Regions from separate parts of the Exiguobacterium sp. s166 genome, predicted to be linked through region 1. Evidence: riboswitches for the same ligand, from Rfam matches in the RefSeq annotation. Region 1 holds a riboswitch; each other region holds the start of a gene.
The links. A riboswitch is a leader RNA that binds a small molecule or an ion and turns the genes downstream of it on or off. The one in region 1 is predicted to bind S-adenosylmethionine.
Positions count from the first base shown of each region.

Region 2: it holds a riboswitch for S-adenosylmethionine, as region 1 does, so the genes downstream of both, metK (methionine adenosyltransferase) here and KNP93_RS11330 (Na+/H+ antiporter NhaC family protein) in region 1, are expected to answer to the same signal.
Region 3: it holds a riboswitch for S-adenosylmethionine, as region 1 does, so the genes downstream of both, KNP93_RS10645 (LLM class flavin-dependent oxidoreductase) here and KNP93_RS11330 (Na+/H+ antiporter NhaC family protein) in region 1, are expected to answer to the same signal.
Region 4: it holds a riboswitch for S-adenosylmethionine, as region 1 does, so the genes downstream of both, KNP93_RS10510 (amino acid permease) here and KNP93_RS11330 (Na+/H+ antiporter NhaC family protein) in region 1, are expected to answer to the same signal.

Region 1 is NZ_JACSMU010000004.1:232,744-238,386, reverse strand. Features, by position in the region: gene KNP93_RS11350 (YwpF family protein) at 1-126, shown strand, start outside; gene KNP93_RS11345 (histidine phosphatase family protein) at 123-713, opposite strand; gene KNP93_RS11340 (alpha/beta hydrolase fold domain-containing protein) at 765-1,724, opposite strand; gene KNP93_RS11335 (metal ABC transporter solute-binding protein, Zn/Mn family) at 1,903-2,865, shown strand; SAM riboswitch class I at 2,934-3,037, shown strand; gene KNP93_RS11330 (Na+/H+ antiporter NhaC family protein) at 3,116-4,423, shown strand; gene KNP93_RS11325 (hypothetical protein) at 4,467-4,667, opposite strand; gene KNP93_RS11320 (aldo/keto reductase) at 4,825-5,637, shown strand.
Region 2 is NZ_JACSMU010000001.1:532,106-537,748, reverse strand. Features, by position in the region: gene KNP93_RS02675 (EAL and HDOD domain-containing protein) at 1-286, shown strand, start outside; gene pckA (phosphoenolpyruvate carboxykinase (ATP)) at 344-1,912, opposite strand; SAM riboswitch class I at 2,145-2,271, shown strand; gene metK (methionine adenosyltransferase) at 2,399-3,607, shown strand; gene KNP93_RS02660 (GNAT family N-acetyltransferase) at 3,745-4,230, shown strand; gene KNP93_RS02655 (alpha/beta fold hydrolase) at 4,314-5,018, shown strand; gene mnmM (tRNA 5-(aminomethyl)-2-thiouridylate-methyltransferase MnmM) at 5,070-5,643, opposite strand, start outside.
Region 3 is NZ_JACSMU010000004.1:91,719-97,361, reverse strand. Features, by position in the region: gene KNP93_RS10650 (ATP-grasp domain-containing protein) at 1-563, opposite strand, end outside; gene KNP93_RS10645 (LLM class flavin-dependent oxidoreductase) at 560-1,618, opposite strand; SAM riboswitch class I at 1,691-1,796, opposite strand; gene KNP93_RS10640 (DUF975 family protein) at 1,916-2,554, opposite strand; gene KNP93_RS10635 (DUF2325 domain-containing protein) at 2,625-3,893, opposite strand; gene KNP93_RS10630 (DUF817 domain-containing protein) at 3,984-4,763, opposite strand; gene KNP93_RS10625 (YczE/YyaS/YitT family protein) at 4,915-5,583, shown strand.
Region 4 is NZ_JACSMU010000004.1:66,371-72,013, forward strand. Features, by position in the region: gene KNP93_RS10500 (ketopantoate reductase family protein) at 1-845, shown strand, start outside; gene KNP93_RS10505 (polysaccharide pyruvyl transferase family protein) at 1,045-2,463, shown strand; SAM riboswitch class I at 2,573-2,674, shown strand; gene KNP93_RS10510 (amino acid permease) at 2,759-4,159, shown strand; gene mmuM (homocysteine S-methyltransferase) at 4,134-5,066, shown strand; gene KNP93_RS10520 (MarR family winged helix-turn-helix transcriptional regulator) at 5,156-5,578, opposite strand.

The sequences.
Region 1 (5,643 bases):
CATTTCACCGGTGAAGCCTTGATTCAGGAATACAAAGACCGGCGTTCAAAACGCGGCGCACATATTACGAGTATCGCGAAAGAAACGTTTAAACAGTACCTCCACGAAAATCCAACCATCTCTTAAGGACGTATCGTTTGATCTACGATATGATCCGCGACATTGATCCGGTCAATCTCATACCGGTCGGAGAAACGAATATAGTTCGCACATGCATTCTTAAGCGGTGTCCGGTAACTGAAGCTATCATCAATCGAGGATAATGCCGCTTTGATCGTATGCGAGTGACAGACGATCAACAGGCGTTGTCCCCGATATTTTTCTGTCAATTCTTCAATTGCCGAAAACACCCGCTGCTGAATTTCCTGTTCGGTTTCAAGTCCCGGTACACGTTCCGTATCATTCGCTTGGACTGCTTCATAGATTCCGGCGACGGGCTGTCCTGATGCCAATCCAAACTCCCGTTCGACCAACCGTTCATCCGTCTCCGTTACATCCAGCCCGATTGAACGTCCGATGATTTCTGCCGTCTCGACTGCCCGCGATAAGGGGCTTGAAATCAAGACGTCCCATTTTTCTTCCGCCAGGTAAGCTGCGCTCATTCCAGCCTGCCATCGCCCTGTCTCATTGAGCGGAATATCTTCTCGTCCTTGAATCCGCTCGTTTAAATTCCAATCCGTTTGACCATGACGCACTAAACAAATTTCTGTCATTTTACTGTCTCCTTCAAAAGAAATATGACTGATTGTATCATGTTTTCTTTTTTAGTGAAGGGTCTCCCGGGGCGGCAACGCCAGGACCTGACAACTAAACGTCTCAATCCGTTCCAGTAACCGCTCGATTTTCAACGGATTTTCGGTCTGGGTAAAGCTCGCCAGGGAATGCGTGCCGTTCGGGAAGGAAAACAGCCGGACGTCGGCTCCGACATCGGCTCCCTTTTCAACGAAGTGGAGCGCTTGCGTAAATGGGACAATCGGATCTTTTTTTCCGTGCAACAACATGATCGGTGGTGAGTCTGCTGTCAAATGTGTTACCGGCGAAACACGTGTCATGAGTTCCCGCCACTCGTCCCGCCCTCCTCCGTAAAACTTAATATGGGCAATCCACGTTTGAATGAACTTGAACAGGAGGAAGTTCGTCGGAGGATACAGGGCAATGACACCACTGATCAACGGGAGGCATTCGGCTGTTTGTTCGCCGATGAATTCCATCGGGGCAAGTGCCGTCGTCAGCATTAACGCGGCACCGGCTGAGTCTCCCCACAACACCATGCGTCCCCGCATAATCCGTAAATCGTCGGCTTCCTGATTTAAGAAACAAAGTGCATCCCGAACGTCTTCCAGATTATCCGGAAAATAACTGCCGTCCTCAAACAAGCGATAATCGATACTGCAAACGGCGATGCCGAGTTCCAGGAAACGCTCGACGATTGGCGTAAAACAAAAGACGTCATCCCGGTTCCCTCTGACGAAGGCTCCCCCGTGCGCATAAATCGCGACCGGGAAAGGACCATCACCCGGCGGATAATATAAATCCAACTTTAGTTCTTTCTGATTAACGGTTTTAAACAAAATCGTCCGGGGTGCGAGTTGGACTTCCGACAGTGGAAGCGCCGGTTCCGTCCATCGTAATAAAGCACCATAGTTGTTCCAGATGCTCGCTCCGGCTGCGGCTGTCGTTAAAATTGCCGCCCCTCCCATCAGCCAAGCAGTTTCCCGTTTCACCTCATCACCTCCAAAGCTTACTCTCGATTTCTGATCTCTTATTAGTCATCTACCCGATTTATTTAGAAGCCGAACGTCTTCCCCGACTTATACTTGACGCTTCGTTTTGGATTCGTTATAGTGAAAAGGTTCAAATCGGAATAATTACGTTTTAATAATTTTTGGAGGGTTTATTCATATGAAAAAATTACTTTCAGCTTTCACGGTTGCCTTTGCCAGCGCTGCTTTTCTTGCTGCCTGCGGTTCTTCCGAATCCAATCAAGATGCGACCGATCAAAAGCTTCGGGTGTATACATCGACATTCGCTACTGCGGCAATCGCCAAGGAAATTGGCGGAACAGATATCGACGTCAAGATGATTGTCCCTCCCGGTGCCGATCCGCACTCGTACGAGCCGACGTCTAAACAACTGACAGAAATCACACAAGGCGATCTGTTCCTCTTAACCGGTACGACGCTTGAACCGTACTCGAAAAAAATCAAAGCCAGTCTGAAAGGCAATGATGTCCGTTTCGTCGAGACAAGCACAGGAATCGACTTACTCGAAGCCAACGCCACGCTTCACGAACATGAAGGACACGATGATCATGCTGACGAACACGCGGAAGAAGAACATGATCACGGCAAATACGATCCCCATGTCTGGCTCGATCCGAACAATGCCAAAATGATGGCCCAATCGATTTCGACGGCACTGGCAAAAGAAGTACCGGATAAAAAAGCGACGTTTGAAAAAAACCTGGCTGAATTTGATACGCAGGCAGATGAGCTCGATCAAAATCTGCAACAGGCTGTCGATAAGGGCTCGAAAAAAGAATTGCTCGTCACGCATGCCGCTTACGGATATTTAGCCGAACGATACGGTTTCTCGCAATTGCCGATTGCCGGCATCTCTCCGTCGGACGAGCCTTCCCAAAAGCAACTGGCTGCTCTCGTCAAAGAAGCCAAATTGCATGACTTGAAGTATATCGCTTTCGAGGAGACGGTTTCTCCTAAAGTCGCCCGCGTCATCCAACAGGAAATCGGAGCCGAAGCGATTACGATCCACAACCTGGAGTCCGTCACGAAAGAACAGCAGAATGCCTCGTATTTTGACTTGATGAATGAAAATGTGACGACGCTCAAACAAGCACTTCAGTGAAGTAGTGTTGACATGCAGTAAAAGATACGTTACGGTAGAAAACGTATTTCAGACAATTAAATGACTTCTTTTTATCGCGAGAGACGGAGGGACTGGCCCGATGATGTTTCGGCAGCGGACGATTAAATCGTACTGTGCCAAATCCAGCAAGCTGCGGCTTGAGAGATAAGAAGAGCGTCTTTTTCAGTAAAGACCTCCTTCTTTCTTGCGAAGGAGTCTTTTTTTGTACTTGTAGAAAAGGAGTGGTTTTATGAACGAGACGATTATACCGAACAAATGGGCACTTCTACCGTTACTTGTCTTTTTAGTTCTTTTTATCGGTGCCGGTATTTTTTACGATGATTTCTACAAATTCCCGATTCTGATTGCGGCTTTGATTGCCTTGATTTTTGCGGCGGTCACAACGAAAGGTAGCATCAATCAAACCGTGGAACGGATTGCAACGGGTGCCGGAAATCCGGACATCATGATCATGGTCTTTATTTTCTTACTTGCCGGTGCCTTTTCCGGAACGGCCGATGCGATTGGCGCCATCGAAGCGACCGTCAACGCGTCGCTGACATTTTTACCGCCTTCTCTTTTAATGAGTGGGTTGTTTATCATCGCTGCTTTCATCTCGATGGCGATGGGGACTTCGACCGGTACGATTGCCGCACTTGCCCCGATTGCTCTCGGAATTCATGAAGCAACAGGTGTCAATGTTGCGATTGCCGCGGCAGCTGTCGTCGGCGGTGCAATGTTCGGTGATAACCTGTCATTCATTTCCGATACAACGATCGCAGCAGTCCGGACGCAAAAAACCAATATGCGCGACAAATTCAGAACCAACTTCATGATCGTGTTGCCGGCAGCAATCCTGACGGTCATCATCTTGGCTTTCGTCTCAGGTACAGGAGACGTCGTCGAAGCAAAAGCGTTTGAGTTTTATAAATTGATTCCGTATCTGTCTGTCATCGTCCTCGCCTTGTTTGGTGTCAACGTCATCCTCGTCTTAGTCGGCGGAACCGTTTTGACGGGTATCATCGGTATGATGGACGAAAGCTTCGGCTTAAGCGGCTTCGTCCTGTCGATGTCTGAAGGATTGATGGGGATGGCAGAAATTTCGATCTTGACGTTATTAATGGGCGGACTCGTCAGCCTGATCACCTTTAACGGCGGGATTGCTTATCTGAAAGAAACCCTGACGCGGAAAATCTCACAACGCCGCGGCGCGGAATTCAGTATGGCGGCACTCGTCAGTGCAACGAATCTTGCGACAGCGAACAATACGATTTCGATTCTTGTCGCCGGACCACTCGCTGCGGAAATCGCCGATACGTATGATATTGATCGGAAGAAATCCGCCAGTATCCTCGATATCTTCTCGTGCGGTATCCAAGGAATCATCCCGTACGGAGCCCAGTTGCTGATTGCAGCGGAATTAACGAAAACGGCTTCCCCGGAACTGATTCCCTATCTGTTTTATCCGTTCCTGCTTTTCGTTTGCGGATCTCTTGCCATCGTCTTCGGCTTCCCACGTCGAAAAACAGCTGATGTGCGTAAAAAAAATGTTTCGTAAAAAATACAAGACCCGTCGCTTTTGCGATAGGTCTTGTTTTGACTTATTTTTTCTGGTCTTGGCGGTTGAGAATGAAATACGCAATCGCCGGAAGCGGGAACTGAATCAGTCCTGCGCCTCCCCAGACCCACGGATTTCGTCCTGTCTTCCGTGCACCAAGGAACAAACATGTCGCTTGTGTCCCTAACAGGGCTGCAAGGCCGGCCCAAACACCTTTTGGTACGTTTTTAACAGATCGTTTCATAAAATACACCTCGTTTCCTTTATAGATTTACCCTCCTCTTTTCGCTTTCTAACCGGCTTTTTCCTCCCTTGAGCGTTGAAACGGACGTTCTTGCTTGTTCATGCTAAACTAAACGAGCAATTCCATATTCTCGTTTCATTAAAGGAGGAGTATACACATGCAATACGCAAAACTTTCAAATGGTGTCACAATTCCACAAATCGGATTCGGTGTCTGGCAAGTCGATGAAGAGACGGAAGCACCGGCTGCCGTCGCAGAAGCCATTCGTGTCGGTTACCGTCATATTGATACGGCTGCCGTTTACAAAAACGAACGTGGTGTCGCCAAAGGAATTAAAGAAAGCGGCGTGAACCGTGAAGATCTCTTCTTAACGTCTAAAGTATGGAACGATGATATTCGTGCCGGACGCACTAAGGAAGCTTTCGCCGAGTCACTTGAACGTCTCGAGACCGATTACCTTGATCTCTATCTGATCCACTGGCCGGTTGAAGGATATATCGAAGCGTGGAAAGCGATGGTTGAGCTTTACGAAGCCGGGAAAATTAAAGCCATCGGCGTGTCGAACTTCAAAGAACATCACCTCGATACACTTGCTGAAGAAGGATTAATGACACCGATGATCAATCAGGTCGAACTTCATCCGCAACTTCCGCAACACGAACTGCATGAATATTTACAGGACCATAGCATTCAAGTTGAAGCGTGGAGCCCGCTCATGCAAGGGAAATTCCTCGAAATCAATGACTTCAAGGAAATTGCAGAAAAACACGGTAAATCTCCTTCACAAGTCGTCTTGCGCTGGCATTTGGATAACGGTATTGTCGCGCTTCCGAAATCGGTCACACCTGAACGCATTGCGGAAAACTTTGACGTCTTTGACTTCCAACTGGACGCAGATGATCTCGAGAAGATTGATCGTTTGGCAACGGATGTTCGTCTCGGACCGGATCCAGACGAAATCGACTTTTAAGCATTG
Region 2 (5,643 bases), on a different contig from region 1:
ACTGTCTCATATTGATGCATTACTCTCAGTCGATATTGATGAAATCATTGATCAGCTTCCGATTGAACCGGCTTTGAAAAACGTCTTACAAGGTGATGATCATCCGTTTCGGGATTGCCTGCTCCTTGCGATCAGCGCAGACCGGGGAGAGTTCGAACGGTTCGAGATGCTGAGCAATCGATTCGGGATTGCGAAGCGCCGCGCTTATGAATTATTAAAAGAAAGCCAAGTTTGGCTTTCTCAAAAAGAGCTTCATTTACAAGATAAGACAGATTCAATCGTCTAACATAAAAGGTTGAGCATCCATTAAGGAGCTCAACCTTTTTAGTATCATCAATCATTTTTAAACGCGGGGACCGGCTGCTTTGATGGCATCCGTCGCACTTTCGAAACGTGCAAAGTTCTGCGTGAACTTTTGCGCGAGTGCAGTCGCTTGTTGTTCGTAAACAGATGAATCCGCCCATACCTTGACCGGATTGAGTAAATCAGTCGGAACACCGGGTACTTCAATCGGCATATGCAGACCGAAAATCGGATGTTCTTCTGTCGGGATGTCTGCGAGCAGGCCGTTGACGGCTGCATTGACCATCGTCCGTGTATACGAAAGTTTCATCCGGCTGCCGGTACCATAAGCCCCACCGGTCCAACCGGTGTTGACGAGATAAACGGTGACGCCGTGGCGATCAATCAGTTCCCCGAGCATCGTCGCATATTTTTCTGGAATCAACGGCAGGAACGGGGAACCGAAGCAGGTCGAAAACGTTGCTTCCGGTTCCGTGACACCACGCTCTGTGCCGGCAAGTTTAGATGTATAACCTGACAAGAAGTGATACATCGCTTGTTCTTTTGTCAGTTTACTGATCGGAGGCAGTACACCGTAAGCATCTGCTGTCAGGAAGACAATCGTTTTCGGATGACCGGCGCGTGACGGGATGGCGATATTCTCGATTGCTGTGATCGGGTAAGCCGCACGCGTATTTTCCGTCAGTGAGGTATCATCATAATCCGGAATCCGGGTGTCGTCGAGGACGACGTTTTCAAGAACGGTTCCGAAGCGGATGGCGTCAAAGATTTGTGGTTCTTTTTCGCGTGACAAGTTGACCGTTTTCGCATAGCAGCCACCTTCGATGTTGAAGACACCGTCATGGGACCAACCGTGTTCATCGTCGCCGATCAATTGACGGCTCTCATCTGCAGACAGTGTGGTCTTACCAGTCCCGGATAGTCCGAAGAATAACGCGACATCCCCTTCGTGTCCAACGTTGGCGGAACAGTGCATCGACAACACTTCTTGTTGTGGTAAGAGATAGTTCATGACCGAGAAAATTGATTTTTTAATTTCTCCGGCGTACTCTGTACCACCGATCAAGACAATACGGTGTTCGAAAGACATCGCGATGAATGTCTCCGAGTTTGTTCCGTCGACCGCCGGATCCGCTTTAAAATGTGGTGCGTAGACGACCGTAAATGGTTCAAAGGCCGCAACCGTAGGATATTCGCGTAAGAATAGCTGTTTCGCAAACAAATTATGCCAAGCATATTCGGTTACGACGCGCACTGGAAGGGTGAAATGCGTATCGGCACCAGCAGCAGCTTCTGTGTAGTAAAGTTGATCTGCTTCGTTCATATAACGAAGAACTTTTTGTAACAGTTGCTCGAATTTGTCCGATTCCATTGGTTGATTGACATGACCCCAATCGATATGCATCTCACACGATTGATCACGGACGATGAACTTGTCTTTCGGTGAACGACCTGTAAATTTCCCCGTTTCTACAGACAAAGCACCATTTTCTGCAAGAACTCCTTCTTTGTTGCGAATCGCATGTTCGACTAGTTCAGCAACGGACAGTTGTTTGAACACATGCTCCTTCTTGAGTAGCTCTTCGATATTCAGGACCGTCATCGGCATCCTGACCCCACCTTTCCCCTACGTTGGTTTTAGCTCTACTATTAGTATGACACATTTATTATATATGACATACTAATGATAGGGCAATCATTTTCCTGCGCTGATTTCTATTTATCTGGAAACGCTTTCAGCATTAACAGTTTAACATCTCTTCTGAAATTTTTCGACTAGAAATTAAAACGTTGCTTGACAGAGTGAGCACAAGTTTATATCATGTAATTCGTAACGGATACTCTTATTCTGAGCAGGTGGAGGGAACAAGGCCCGAAGAAACCCGGCAACCGTCTTATATTAATTTCATCATTAATGTAGGAAAAGGTGCTCTCCTGAAGCGAAGTAAACACTTCGAACGATAAGAGGGTAAAGGAAGAACGCACAACCTTTCCCTGACCATTTTTGGACATGGAAAGGTTTTTTTCATTTTACCGTCCCACTCAACTAGGGGAAATGAGTACACCGTCAAATTCTTTTTTGGGAGGGTCAAACATGACAAACCTTAATCGCCGACTATTTACGTCGGAATCAGTAACTGAAGGTCACCCGGATAAAATCTGTGACCAGATTTCGGATTCAATTTTGGATGCAATTCTTGCAGCCGATCCAAACGCACGTGTTGCGGCAGAAACTTCTGTCACGACAGGACTCGTATTAGTAGCTGGAGAAATCACGACATCAACTTACGTGGATATCCCGAAAGTCGTTCGTGAAACTATTCGTGAAATCGGCTATACACGCGCTAAATACGGTTTCGATGCAGACACTTGTGCTGTATTGACATCAATCGATGAGCAGTCAGCAGACATCGCTCTCGGTGTGGACCAAGCGCTTGAAGCACGCGAAGGAAACATGTCCGATGAAGAAATCGATGCGATCGGAGCAGGAGACCAAGGTCTGATGTTCGGTTATGCAACGAAAGAAACACCGGAACTCATGCCACTTCCAATCTCGCTTTCACACAAACTGGCTCGTCGTTTGGCAGAGGTCCGCAAAACGGGGCAACTCGATTACCTCCGTCCGGATGGTAAAACGCAAGTTACGGTTGAATACAACGAGAACAATGAACCTGTTCGCGTCGATACAATCGTCATCTCGACACAACATGCAGAAGAAGTGACGCTTGAGCAAATTCAAGCTGATCTGAAAGAACATGTCATCGCACCGGTCATCCCGGCAGAGTACATCGATGCAGACACAAAATTCTTCATCAACCCGACTGGTCGTTTCGTCATCGGCGGACCACAAGGAGATGCAGGGTTGACAGGTCGTAAAATCATCGTTGATACGTATGGCGGATATGCACGTCACGGCGGTGGAGCGTTCTCTGGTAAAGATCCAACGAAAGTCGACCGTTCAGCTGCTTACGCAGCACGTTATGTCGCGAAAAACCTGGTTGCATCTGGTCTTGCGGACAAAGCAGAAGTTCAACTTGCTTACGCAATCGGTGTGGCGCACCCGGTTTCAATCGCAGTCGATACGTTCGGTACAGGAAAACTTCCTGAAGCGCAACTCGTTGAATTAATCGCAGAAAACTTTGATCTCCGTCCTGCAGGGATCATCAAGATGCTTGATCTCCGCCGTCCGATTTATCGTCAGACAGCAGCTTATGGTCACTTCGGTCGTACAGACATCGAATTACCATGGGAGCAAACAGATAAAGCCGCTACTCTTGAAGAGCAGGCAAAACGTTTCGCATAATCCTGAGTTCAGAAACTCCCTTTTAAGGGTGTTTCTGAACTTTTTTTGTTTCTCCGGAACTTTGCAGGGAAACGACTGAAATTTCTAGAAAAGGGTAAAAGAACATGAGCCTGTAAAAGGAAAAGGGGGATTTCGGTATGGAGATACGCGAAGCAGTTCCGGCTGATGCAGCACGCATTCATGATATTGCGCTCACGTCCTGGATGGACACATATGAGGAAATCTATTCAGAGCGTTCGAAAGCCCATTTCGTACAAGAAGCGTACCCGCAGGAAGAAGTGGTCCGAGCAATCCGGACAGCGGAAGAAGCACGTGGAGAATACTTCAATGTCGGACTGATCGACGGGGAAATCGTCGGTTTTATCCACGCCATCGATGTGGATGGAACGTGGGAAATCGTCCGGCTGTATGTCTTGCCGAAATACCAGCAAAACGGAATCGGACGCCGGCTGATCCGCGAACTGGAATTGCAAGGGGCGTCTCCGATTGAAGTGTATGTTGAATCCCGAAACTATAAAGCCCGTCACTTTTTGACTTCATACGGATTTAAGGAAATCAGCGAGACGACAGAGGAAGTCTTCGGACAGGTGGAACCTGTGACGCGACTACAACGTATATATTAAAGAAACGGAATCCGACTTAAGGCGGTTTGGCTGAAGTCGGATTTGTTGCATACTAAACAGATATTGAATGAAGAGGTGAGTTTGTGGTAGAACAACCAACCGGAGTGATCGTTCTTGTATATCCACTCCAATTACGTGCCCGGCCAAGTGAAGCACTGATTCGTGTCTTAGAGCACGAATATGAGGTCCTCTTGGTCGACGCACCCCGTCGTGTATCGTTTGAAGAACATCAACAGTTATTAAAAGAAGCACTACGCGAAGCCGGTAAGCGGAAATTACCGATTCATATCATTGCCTGCAGTATGGGAGCGCTTGTCGTCAACCGACTGCTTCAAGAATATGAGTTGCCGATGGCGAGCCTGACGTTTATCTCGCCGTTATTTGATTGGCACAATTCCAAGCAATTGGGAGGCGTCAAACAAGTCTTCGCGAGTGCCTTCGACCGGTTCCGTCCGGATGCTCCGCTTGGGACATTACCGTTCGGACAAAATAATGAAGATGCTGCTCGTCTCGGTGAACTGACGTACGCTGAATATCGTGAGATTGAAGAAGAAATTGTCATCCATGATGAAGAACGTAAGAAACTGCCGCGGGTCCAACTCGCTTGTTTTTATGCGCCGGACGATCAGTTTGCTGACGTCAAGTTGACGCTTGAGGTATGCCGGAAAATGGGTGGGGACCAGATTTATCTGCAACGTCTGCACGGGTTCCCGCACTTCAGTTTCGAACGCTTGAACACACGGTTTGCTGAAAAGTTGTTGCTGTTCCTGAAATTAGTGGAAGATTAATATGTTTTAAAAAGAGGAGTGCCGTCGCATACGACGGCACTCCTCTGTTGTTTAATCGAGTATTTGTTTTTTTAATTTTTTTTCAATCGCAACGATGAACGGCGGATTATTTTGCTGATTCAAGAAACGGTACTGCAAGACGGCATAATCCTGCTGGGGGAGCGATGAAACATGCTCAAGCACTGCATCACGTTCGCGGCGTCCCTCCAAGTGACCGTGATAAATCACGAGGACAACCAGACCACCGGGGACGAGGACCGGAAGAAGGGCCCGGAGTGCCTCTAGCGTTTCTTCTCCTGTCGTCGTGACGGATTTATCGCTTCCCGGTAAGTAACCAAGATTAAAGACTCCGGCACGAATCGGACGTTGTTCAGCAAATAACCGAGCGCCGACATGGATATGACTTTCGTGATACAAATCGACCCAATCGAAGACGTGAGCCGCCTGCAACCGACGGGTCGTTTCTTCGATTGCCTGCTCCTGGACATCAAAAGCGATGACCCGTCCGCCCGGTCCGACCTGTTCAGCAAGGAAATGCGTATCATGACCGTTCCCCGCAGTCATATCGACGACGCAATCCCCTTCATGGATGACTGATTCCAACAATTCTTTGGCATAAGGTAAC
Region 3 (5,643 bases), 140 kb from region 1:
CGCGTGATGTACGGTTCCGGTGCCTGGATATATTCTTGAATCAGTGTGATCCCGTCGACCGGTTCATCAAACGTTGGTCCATCAAGATATGTCTCAAGTGCTTCGATCGAATGGAACAACTGAACGCCGAGTCCTTTTCCGGCACGGTTGTGTTTCGTGATAAACGAGGACACGCCGATTTTTTTCGCCGCTTCGACGATTTGATCACGCCCGACGGCAGCTGTCGTTTTCGGAACCCGGATACCGGCTTTTCGAAGGGCCGTATACTGATTGATTTTACTCACTTCAAGACGTAAGGCACGGGTTCCGTTAAAGACAGTCCGGTCGTGTTCCTCTAGCCACGCGAGTACCCCTTCCGTCAGTTCCGGGGCGTAGCGGTGCCCGCGCGTATGCGACGACGCACTCATCCGGCTGTAGAAGACGCCTTCTGGCGGGACTTCATCAAGCGGGACCTGTCCTTCATCGAGATGCCACTGTTCATACGGCAACTCCAGTTCCTCGAGTCGTTTAATTAAATGGTCCGTCCATTCCTGGTTTTCGTGTAAGATATGAATTTTTGTCATTTGGTTTGACCTACCTTTCGTTTTTCTTCGACAAGCGGCATGACGTCGCGCGCGAAGCGTTCCATTTCTTCCAGTTGTGGTGAAAATTGAAGTAATAATAAGGAGACACCCACCTGCTCAAACGCAAGAATCCGTTCCGCAATCTGTTCCGGTGTTCCAATCAAATCAGGACGGAGTCCGCGGTTCGAGACCGAATAATCGTTCCGTTTTACCTGCTGTTCGAGTTGTGATTTGCTGACGAAGTCGTCGTACCCGGCGTATCCGGCACTGTCTTCCTTGACGTCCGTAATTCGTTGCCATTCTTGAATAGCCTCTTCTTCCGTATCGCGGCAGATGATATAAGCAGCCAATCCAAAACTTTCAAGCGGCGGTTGCCCTGTCGCTTGTCGGCGCGCCTTCATATCCTCAATCTTAACGGACACTTCTTCCACTGTTCCGCCGTGCATGACATAAGCGTCACAATGATTGACAATGGTTTGTTTGCCGGCTTCACTTTCCCCGCCTGCGTACAACTTGATGCCCGGTCGTTGAACCGGCTTCGGATGCAGTTGCGTCTTCTCGAGCGTATAGTAGTTCCCGTCGAAGCTGTACGGCGAAGCATCTGCCCATAATCCTTTCATGATCGTGACAAACTCTTCCGTCCGCGCGTAGCGTTCGTCGTGAGCTGTGAAGATCCCGTTGTATTGCCGCGCTTCTTCTTCCCACCAGGCAGAGACGACGTTTAACGTAAAGCGCCCGTTGCTAAGTTGATCGATGTTTGCTGCCATCTTCGCGGTCGTCGCCGGATTATGGAAACCCGGACGGACCGCTGTCATGATTTCCAGTCGTTCCGTCGTCGCGGCAATCGCCGCTGCCGTCGTCCAGGCTTCAAGACTTGGTGCTTCAAGCCCTTTGATGTCATTTAGGTTCAACTCCGCAATCAGTGTCGTTGAAAAACCAATTTGTTCTGCCGTTTGCGCGACCTGTTTCGCATAATCGAACGTCGCCGGCATCTGTTCGTCTTCAACATTTCGTAACCATCCGCCAAAAATCGGTAACCAAAATCCATACTCCATCCGTTATGTCCCCCTTATAAAAAAAATCGCTCTTCTCGAAAATCGAAAAGAGCGACGGATTAATCATGTCTGCTCTTATCTGTAAAGGAAAAGATTCCTTTAGGAAGTAGCACCTTCCGCTGCTCGCGGGGTTGCTGAAGTGTCTTCGGGCCATTCCCTCGACTTCTCTTGATAAGAATTATTGGAATTATCGTACACTTTTTAGCAGAGTAAAGCAACCATTAAACCTTGTTTTCCAATCGGAATTAAAAAGATATTCAAAAAAAGGACGAGAGCTAAGCTCTCATCCTCCTCGTCTTAATATGGGGCAACAAACGTCGATTGTTCGACGGGTGCTTCTTTGCCGCGGATCCGATCATAGAATTTTGCAAGCGTGACGCTGACGTAAGGAATAATCCACAAGAATCCGATTCCGATCGTAATCAATCCAAGGAAAAACCAGCCGATGAACGATAGAATCAACAGGAAAGCTTCCATTTTGTGTCCATCCATCATTTGACGTGACCGGGTGATTGCTTCCAATACACCAATCGAAGGTTCATCCCGCAAAATGTAGTAAGTCAACATATACGAAAATGATTTGATAATGGCCGGTACAACCAATAACAATGCCCATAGGAACAAGAATACAAATTGGACGATTGAAAGCAGGACAACTTTTATGAAATATTTATAGGGCTCAAATAAATCACTGATTTTTGTTTGTTCTCCCCGTGCGATAGAAAGTGAGAACCAGACCCATCCTGCACCAAGTGGGAGTAATAAGATCGTTGCAATCAATCCGAGGAAGTCAATCGTCTGGAAAGGTTCGTCATAATCAGACGACAGTAGTTCCGGAATGACTTGCAGAATTGCGAATAATAAAAACATCAAGACCGTAAAGCCCCAACGACCGCTTAATGCTTCCTTTGCTGATTTTTTTAATTGTGATGACATGAATATGATCCTCCTCAAAATAAGTTCTATCTCTATTTACGGCTCATGAAGAGAGGAGTTTCACCTTTTTTCAGGATTTTCCTGTTTTTAACTGATTTAAGCGTGCTTTTTCAAGTTGGCGCTGGCATGCCGTATACAAAGAACGTCGTCCGTCGAGCCGTTCCATCGCAAACGGAATATCATGTTTCTTCGCCTGCGCGATGACGTGTGCAGAAGCGGCATGGGACACCCGGCTTGTGACGACGACGATGGCATCGGTCTTTTTCGCGAGACTGGCAATCTTTTTCGCAGATTGGGCATCACCCGACAGATGAATCAGCTCGATTCCTGTTTTTTCGAAAAACGTCCGGTAGACCGGTGCTTGCTGTTCATTGCCGACGATGACTAGCCGCATGCCTTCAAACGGTGCAAAATCAAGTGGTTTTTTATCCACGAAGTCGATGGGCTGCCCCGGTACGGACGTCGTGACGAGTGGTGTCAACGGTTGGGATTTCTTTTCACGAATCCGGCGCGTTTTCCGTTCTTGTTTCAATTTCGGCTTTCGTTTCATTTGCTTCAGATAGCGTCCCGACTTTTTGACGATGGATCTGGCGTTGGCTGTTTCAACTGATGGTGGCACTGGTGCTGTTGAATTGTTTGACGTCTCCAACAGTTGTACCGTCGGCTCTTGATATTGGAACGCATATTTCCAGGCAATCGTCAGTGTTTCCGGACGACCTTTCCACATGACGAGATCGACGAGCTGTCCTTCTTTCAGATGGAAAAAGCGCATGTCTTCAACCGGTGTGGCGTAATAAAAAGACTTACCCGTCTCATCCTTTAATGGTCCTTCGACCGTCGATTCAATGATACCGTGGTTTTTAACGATACATTTTTCAAAAACGATTCGTTCCGACAGTGGCTTCATCCGGTCAGTCGCGACAACAGCCATCACTTCAAGTGTCGTCCGGCGTACGTCCTGATGTACGACTTGGACCCGGATTTCCATTCCATGTTCGAGATTCCATTGCCGGATCTCTGTTTCCGAGATGTGACTGTTCGGCCATTCCCGTAAAGAACCACCTTTTAATTCACGGACGAACGTATAGGCGTAACGTTGTTCGATGACAGGAGTGATTTGTACAGGAGGAACGACAGGTTGCTTGATTGATATGTCTTCTTCTGGATTGCTCCACGTGAAGTCCAACTTTTCAGAAGGTGTATAGTAACGCGACATCTGCACCCATTCATCGATTCCCCGGATTTCCTCGAGCAGGAGGTCCCATTCTTCCACCGTTTCGACTACTTTCATTTTACCGGCGACTAACGTCTTCGCCCGTTCCACGATCTGTTGCATCATCTTCAACAACCCCTTTGCTTTTTTTCAACTATAGCAAGGGACTTTCGTGTAGGTTGGTCAAAAAAAGACCGGGTTATTTTTTTGATAAGGTTATGATTTGATTTCGATTGACGGATCACCGAGCCGGTATTTTTCGACGGAAACAATCAAAATCGTGATGATGACAAGTAAAAACCAGGACGATAATTTCCCGAAGTCGACCAGCTCCCATCCATCCTGCTGATTCGGATACACCCAACCCTTAAAAAAGGTCACGATATTTTCCGCCAGCCAGATAAACCAGGCAATCAGACCAAACGAAAGAACGAGCGGCATCCGGTAGACAGTCTCATCCAGACGAAAATAGACCCAGGACTTATAAAAGATGAGAGCGACAATCCCCATCAAAATCCAACGAAAATCAAACAACCAATGATGGGTAAAAAAGTTAGCGTACACGAGCAGACCAGTCGCTAAAGCAAACAGCGGCCGGGGAAACTGTGTAATGCGGAGATCAAAACGGCGAAATGCCTGGCAGATGTAACTAGCGACACTCGCATACATGAAGCCGGCATAAAGCGGAACACCAAATACTTTGCTGAAGGCATCTTCCGGATAACTCCAGGATCCGACCTGGACTTTAAACAGCTCAAGTCCAAGTCCAATCGCATGGAAAATTAAAATCAATTTAAACTCTTCCTTTGATTCATAACGCGTGATAAGTAAAACGATTTGAACGAGGAGACACCAGATCAAGAGCAAATCATAACGGGCAATCGGTTCCGCCGGTAGATAGCGGGATGTCGCAAGCGCCAAGAAAATCGCGACCGGGAACACACAACAGATGGCTTCAAGATATGTAAAACGGATCAAATGGCGGATTTTTCGCATCGACTGACCTCCTTTTTTATCAGTATACGGATAAGCAGGACGGATTCCCTCCATCTCAGGATGGAAAATATCGGATTTCCTTTAGTTTCCTCCATCAAACATGGTACAGTTAATGAATCAATTTGATTTTGAAACGAGGTGTCTTCCATTCATGAAGCAGACCATTCACACGTCTTGGCTGTTACGTTCTGTCCTGAAATGGGCATTATTTTTATTTGGCCTTTTTTTACTCGCTGTCGGTTCATCGATGATGATCACGGCACAACTCGGCGTCTCGACCTGGGACGTTCTTCACCTTGGTCTTCAAAATAAAACACCGTTTTCCGTTGGGACAATCATCCTTCTTGTCGGATTGTTATTGGTGTTCGTCAAATACTTGCTCGACCGGATCACACCCCAGGTCGGCACACTCGTCAACGCGATTTTCGTCGGGGTGTTCATGAATCTTGTTCTTGGTTCAGGTCTCCTGCCCTCATTTTCTTCCCTGTGGCAGAACACGCTTTGGCTGATTGCCGGCATCTTCATCATCGGGATGGGAGCGGGGCTGTATGTTGCTGTCGGGTACGGTGCCGGGCCGCGGGACGGACTGACACTGACGCTCGCTGAACGGTTCGGTACGTCCATCCGGATGATGCGGACATTCATGGAAATCACCGCTTGCGGCATCGGTTGGCTGCTCGGAGGACCCGTGTTCTTCGGAACGATCTTATCGATTTTCCTGATCGGCCCGTTCCTTCAATTTTGGTTGGGGCATTTCCGCCGGATGATTGCTGCGATTGATGCCGGAACGATTCCCCGGAAACAACAAAAAATCAGTTAAGTCGTCTGACTCGATACCATTTCACAGGAAATGGTATCTTTTTTTGTGAATGAAGCATAT
Region 4 (5,643 bases), 170 kb from region 1:
AAGGGGAAGATGTCACATTTTTAGTGCGTGAACGCCGGTTTGAAGAATTGTGTGCGGGACTTCATGTCAAAAGTCTTCATGGGGATATTACCTATTCTCCGCGCCTGATCCGGACCGGAGAAAAAGGAACGTTTGATGTCATTCTTTTATCGACCAAGGCTTATCATCTGGAGCAGGTGTTAGAGGACATCAAACCGTTCGTCGCAACTGATACATATATTTTGCCGTTGCTAAACGGAATGGCCCATTTAAAGCAACTGGAGCAACACTTCGGAGCGGAACGTGTACTGGGCGGACTCTGCTTCATCGAATCAACGCTTGATGCACAAGGACACATCGTACAGACGAGTCCGTCCCATCATTTATTGTTCGGTCCGTTACCGGGAACCCGGCCAGACCGTTTGGAAGAACTGAAGCAGCACCTAGAGGGGACACTAGCGCCGATTAAATACTCGGACTCGATTACCAGCGATATGTGGAATAAGTATCTGTTCATCACGACGTTTTCCGGTGTGACGTCGCTTTTCCGTTCAGCAATCGGTCCGATTCGTTCGCAGGAAGAAGGAATGATGATGATCCGCCGCCTGGCAACGGAAGCCAAAGAAGCGATGGAACGCCAAGGTGCTGTGTTCAGTGATGGGATTGAACAGATCCAACAGCAACAGATCGCACAAATGGATGAAACGATGAAGTCGTCCTTACAACGTGACATGGAGAAAGGCAATGAAGTCGAGTCAGCTCATTTGTTCGGCACACTTCTTTCGAAAGATGAAGCGACGCAAGTGATGTTGCCGGCGATTTATGCAAATCTCGAAATTTATCGTATGTCGAGAAAAGATGTTTAACTAGTTGTTATATAGGGAATAATTGTTAGGTTGTATTGAGCCTATATTTTTCATAATCCACAATAATGTGTAATTTTCAGCTATTCGTTGACTTGCTGAATTGCATTCAACTATCCTTGAAAAGACAAGATGGTTAAAAAAGCAAAATATATTTTATATTTTTTAAATGAAAACAGAAGTGAGAGGGGAATTATTTTACATGAAACGTATTATTATCCGTGCGGGTATGACACCGTTTGAACAGTTCGACGCAGAATATTTGATGAAGCATAACTCAATCGGAGGGAACGTCGGAAACCTGATTTATCAATACAGTATTTTCCGCACCTTGATGACAGAGGGCACGACGATCACACCGGATTACTACTACTATGAAGAAGAGCGTGCAGATGAAATCAATGCGAACTTCGATTTATATGTCATTCCACTCGCTGATGCATTCCGTAAAGAATTCGTCCCGACACTTCGTAAATATACAAAATTGATTAAAAAACTAAAGATTCCGGTCGTCGTCATCGGTGTCGGTTTACGCGCACCGTTTGAAGCGAATTTAAACGACGGTTTCTCATTTGATGAAGACGTTAAAGCGTTTGTCAGCGCAGTTCTTGAGCGCTCAAGCATGCTTGGACTTCGCGGCGAAATCACATCAAAATATTTGACGCGTCTTGGTTTCCGCGAAGGAATCGATCACAAAGTCATCGGTTGCCCATCGATGTATGCGTTTGGTCGTGATTTGAAAATTCGTGAAACGAATATCACAAAAGATTCAATGATCGGTGTCAACTCGTCACGTCTTGCACCGCAAAACGTCCTTAACTTCATCACACGCGGAATGGAAGAGTACCCGAACCACTACTTCATCCCGCAATGGATGAAAGAGTTGCGTTTGACGTACACAGGAACACATCCGATTGCTGACTTATCCGTCACGAACTATCCGGTTAAAATGTCGGATCCGACTTACATGAACGACCGTGTCCGCTTCTTCTTAAACGCACAGACATGGATTGACTTCTTGAAAGAAGCAGACTTCAGCTTCGGAGCACGTCTTCACGGTAACATCACGGCAACACTTGCCGGAACGCCAAGTATCCTGATTCCGAAAGATGCACGGATGCGCGAATTAACGGATTATCACCAATTGACACACATTTGGGCAAATGACATCACAGACAGCACACGTTTGTCAGATGTGATTGAGTCGGCTGACTTCCAGAGTCCAACACGTGTTCAAGCACGTAACTTTGATAACTTCGTGGAATTCCTGAATACAAATGATCTAGAACACATCTACAAAGAAACGAACTATCCGGAGAACGTTCCGTTTGATCGTGAAATGGCCAAAGCAGAGTTGCTTCCGGTCGTTAAACCGATCACAGGAATCAGTATCGAAGAAGCCGTTTCACGTTTTGAATCATATTTCCCAGCAGAAGAACAAAAAATCGTGGCAGCTCAAAAACGCGATAAAGCGAAAATGGCTGAAAAAGATAAGAAAATCAAATCACTTCAAGGCAAGTTGAACAGTCAAACAAAAGAAATGAAGCATCAACAAGGCACATTGAACCGGAAAGCGGTTCGCATGGCATTGAAGACAGCTGATTTGTTTGCGAAGAAATAAGCGACAGACGTCTTATACCGTTTTGGTGTAAGGCGTTTTTTTTTACATGATAAATTCTGAATTGTGTTGACAATTCAAAACAGGGTTGGTACTGTTATGAAAAATTACATTCTTATCCAGAGAGGTGGAGGGACTGGCCCTTTGAAGCCTCAGCAACAGGTCGAAAGATACTGTGCTAATTCCTGCGGGTGTTGTACCCGATCGATAAGCTTCCTTTGATTGTCGACCGACGCACCCATGCATGTGGGTGCGTTTTTTTTTAGTTTAACGAGAAAAAGAGGAGTGTGGAGGAGCAATGAAAGAAGGAACGTTTCGGCGGAAAATGGAATCCCGGCATATCGTCATGTTGTCACTCGGAGGTGTCATCGGGACCGGATTATTTTTAAGTACAGGCTATACGCTCGAGCAGGCCGGTCGGGTCGGCACGATTTTATCTTACCTGGTCGGAGCGCTGGCGGTTTATCTGGTAATGCTTTGTCTAGGGGAGCTGGCGGTACATATGCCGGAGACGGGTGCCTTTCACAGCTACGCGACGAAATATATTGGATCCGGAACAGGCTATACCGTCGCCTGGCTTTACTGGCTGACTTGGACGGTCGCGCTCGGTTCGGAATTTACGGCAGCCGGTTTATTGATGCAACGCTGGTTTCCGGATGTTCCGGTCTGGCTGTTCAGTGCTTTATTCGTCGTCATGATTTTAGGCATCAATGTCTTGACGGTCCGCTTGTTCGCGGAAGTTGAATTTTGGTTTTCTGCCGTCAAGGTGCTGACGATTTTAGTGTTCATCGTCTTAGGAACAGCAGCAATCGTCGGATTCTTGCCCCTCGCGGACGGCTCACAAGCACCGCTTCTCGCTCCGTTGACGGAGGGGGGCCTGTTTCCGAACGGAGCGTTCGCGATCTTGATGACGATGCTTGCCGTTAACTTTGCCTATTCCGGAACAGAGTTAATCGGGATTGCAGCAGGTGAGGCGGTCGATCCGAAACGGACGGTTCCTCTCGCCATTCGAACAACAGTCTTCCGGCTCGTCTTATTTTTTGTCGGGACGATCATTGTTCTTGCGATTCTGTTACCAAATGATTCAAAAGGAGTGCTTGAAAGTCCATTCGTTGCTGTGTTTGAACGGATCGGTCTTCCGTTTGCAGCAGACATCATGAACTTCGTCATCCTGACCGCGATTTTGTCAGCAGCGAACTCGGGTCTGTACGCCGCATCACGGATGCTCTGGTCTTTATCCGATCAACGGATGATTACGCCGTACTTTTCTAAATTAAATGCGAGCGGAGTGCCGATACGTGCCGTTCTCTTCAGTATGCTCGGTGGTCTGCTTGCCCTGTTCTCCAGCGTCTATGCACCGGGTTCCGTCTACATTGCGCTTGTCTCGATCTCGGGACTGGCAGTCGTCGTTGTCTGGATGAGTATCAGCGCCTCACAGTTCATGTTCCGCAAGCGCTATCTGCAAGAGGGGCATGATCTAAACGATTTGGTTTACCGGACGCCCTGGTATCCGTTTGTACCGATTCTGTCGTTTTTAATGTGTTTGGCTTCATTGATCGGAATCGCCTTTGATCCGACGCAACGGGTCGCCCTCTATTTCGGGGTTCCGTTTATCGCGGTCTGTTACATCGTTCATCATCTGACAAAAACATCATGGAAACGGAGTGTGGAAGATGTCAAAGAACAACAATCCAGTTGAACAACTGTTAAAAGAAAAACCCTATATTTTATTGGACGGAGCACTGGCGACGGAACTTGAACGCCATGGGAGAAATCTCGATGATCCGCTTTGGTCGGCCCGTGTACTGCTTGAAGAACCGGAACAGATTCACCGCGTCCATGCGGATTATTTTAAAATCGGGGCGGATTGTGCCATCACGTCCAGCTACCAAGCGAGTGTCACCGGCTTCAGCAGCCGGGGGATTAAAGAAGAGGAAGCGATTGAACTGATGAAACAAACGGTCTATCTGGCACAGCAGGCGCGTGCGGAAACCGGACCGGCAGCGGATCACGCTTTGATTGCGGGATCGATTGGTCCTTACGGTGCCTATCTTTCGGACGGATCCGAATACATCGGTCATTACGGAGTCGACGATGCGCAACTTGAAGCTTTCCACCGTCCTCGTCTGGAAGCGTTAATCGCGGCAGGTGCGGACGTGTTGGCATTTGAGACGATTCCCTCCTTGCAGGAAGCCGAAGTGCTGTTCCGGCTGCTCGAAGAATTTCCGGATCAGTCGGCCTGGCTTGCCTTTTCCCTGCGTGACGCAACACACATCAGTGAAGGAACATCGTTGAGTGAGTGTATCAAGGCATTAGGGGAGCACCCGCAACTGGCGGCAATCGGCGCGAACTGTTTTCCGGCATCGATTGCGACAGAGTTCATCACGACATTAAAACAACTGACCGATGTACCGATTATCGTCTATCCGAATTCCGGTGAGCAGTATGATCCGGTCAGTAAGACCTGGTCCGGTGAAGCAGTGTGTACGGCTTTCGAAGACATTGCTCCGGAATGGTATGCCGCAGGTGCCCGGTTGATCGGCGGATGTTGCCGTACGACACCCGAGCAGATTGAGCGGATTCAACAGAAGGTGACAATCGGTTAACCGGAAGTCATGTCTAATAAGGACAAAAAAAGAGAGCGGAATTTTGCATCCGTCCTCTTTTTAGACTGATATTTCGTATTTTCAGAAACTCACCGTTCCCGTAACGCTTGGTTGAACTGTTTCAGCAACCGACCGAACGATTCGGCATCTTCATCCGGCCAGTCATGTAATAACCGTTCGATGCTCGTTAAACGGGCTGTCCGGTAAATTTCGAGCTCTTGTTGACCGTAATCTGTGATGTTGTAAAAGAAGGCCCGGCCGTCTGTCGGGTCTTTTATTTTTTCGACTAATTTTTTCTGATCGAGCGCAGCCGCTTGTCGGCTGACGGTCGAGACGTCGAGTTGCAACTCACGGGCAAGGGTTTTGACACCGACTTGACCGGAGTCGGATAACTGGCGCAAGAGTAAATAGGAAGCACGGTCCAGGTTCCGATTATCGGCCGTTGCCGTCGTTAAACGACGAATAAGAATCGCCAGTTCCAGTTCAATTGTTTCCAGGGATTGATTCGACATATTGTCACCTCTCATTAGCATTCATTGCCCTCATCATTACGCACGGGCTGTCCTCTGTCAATCAA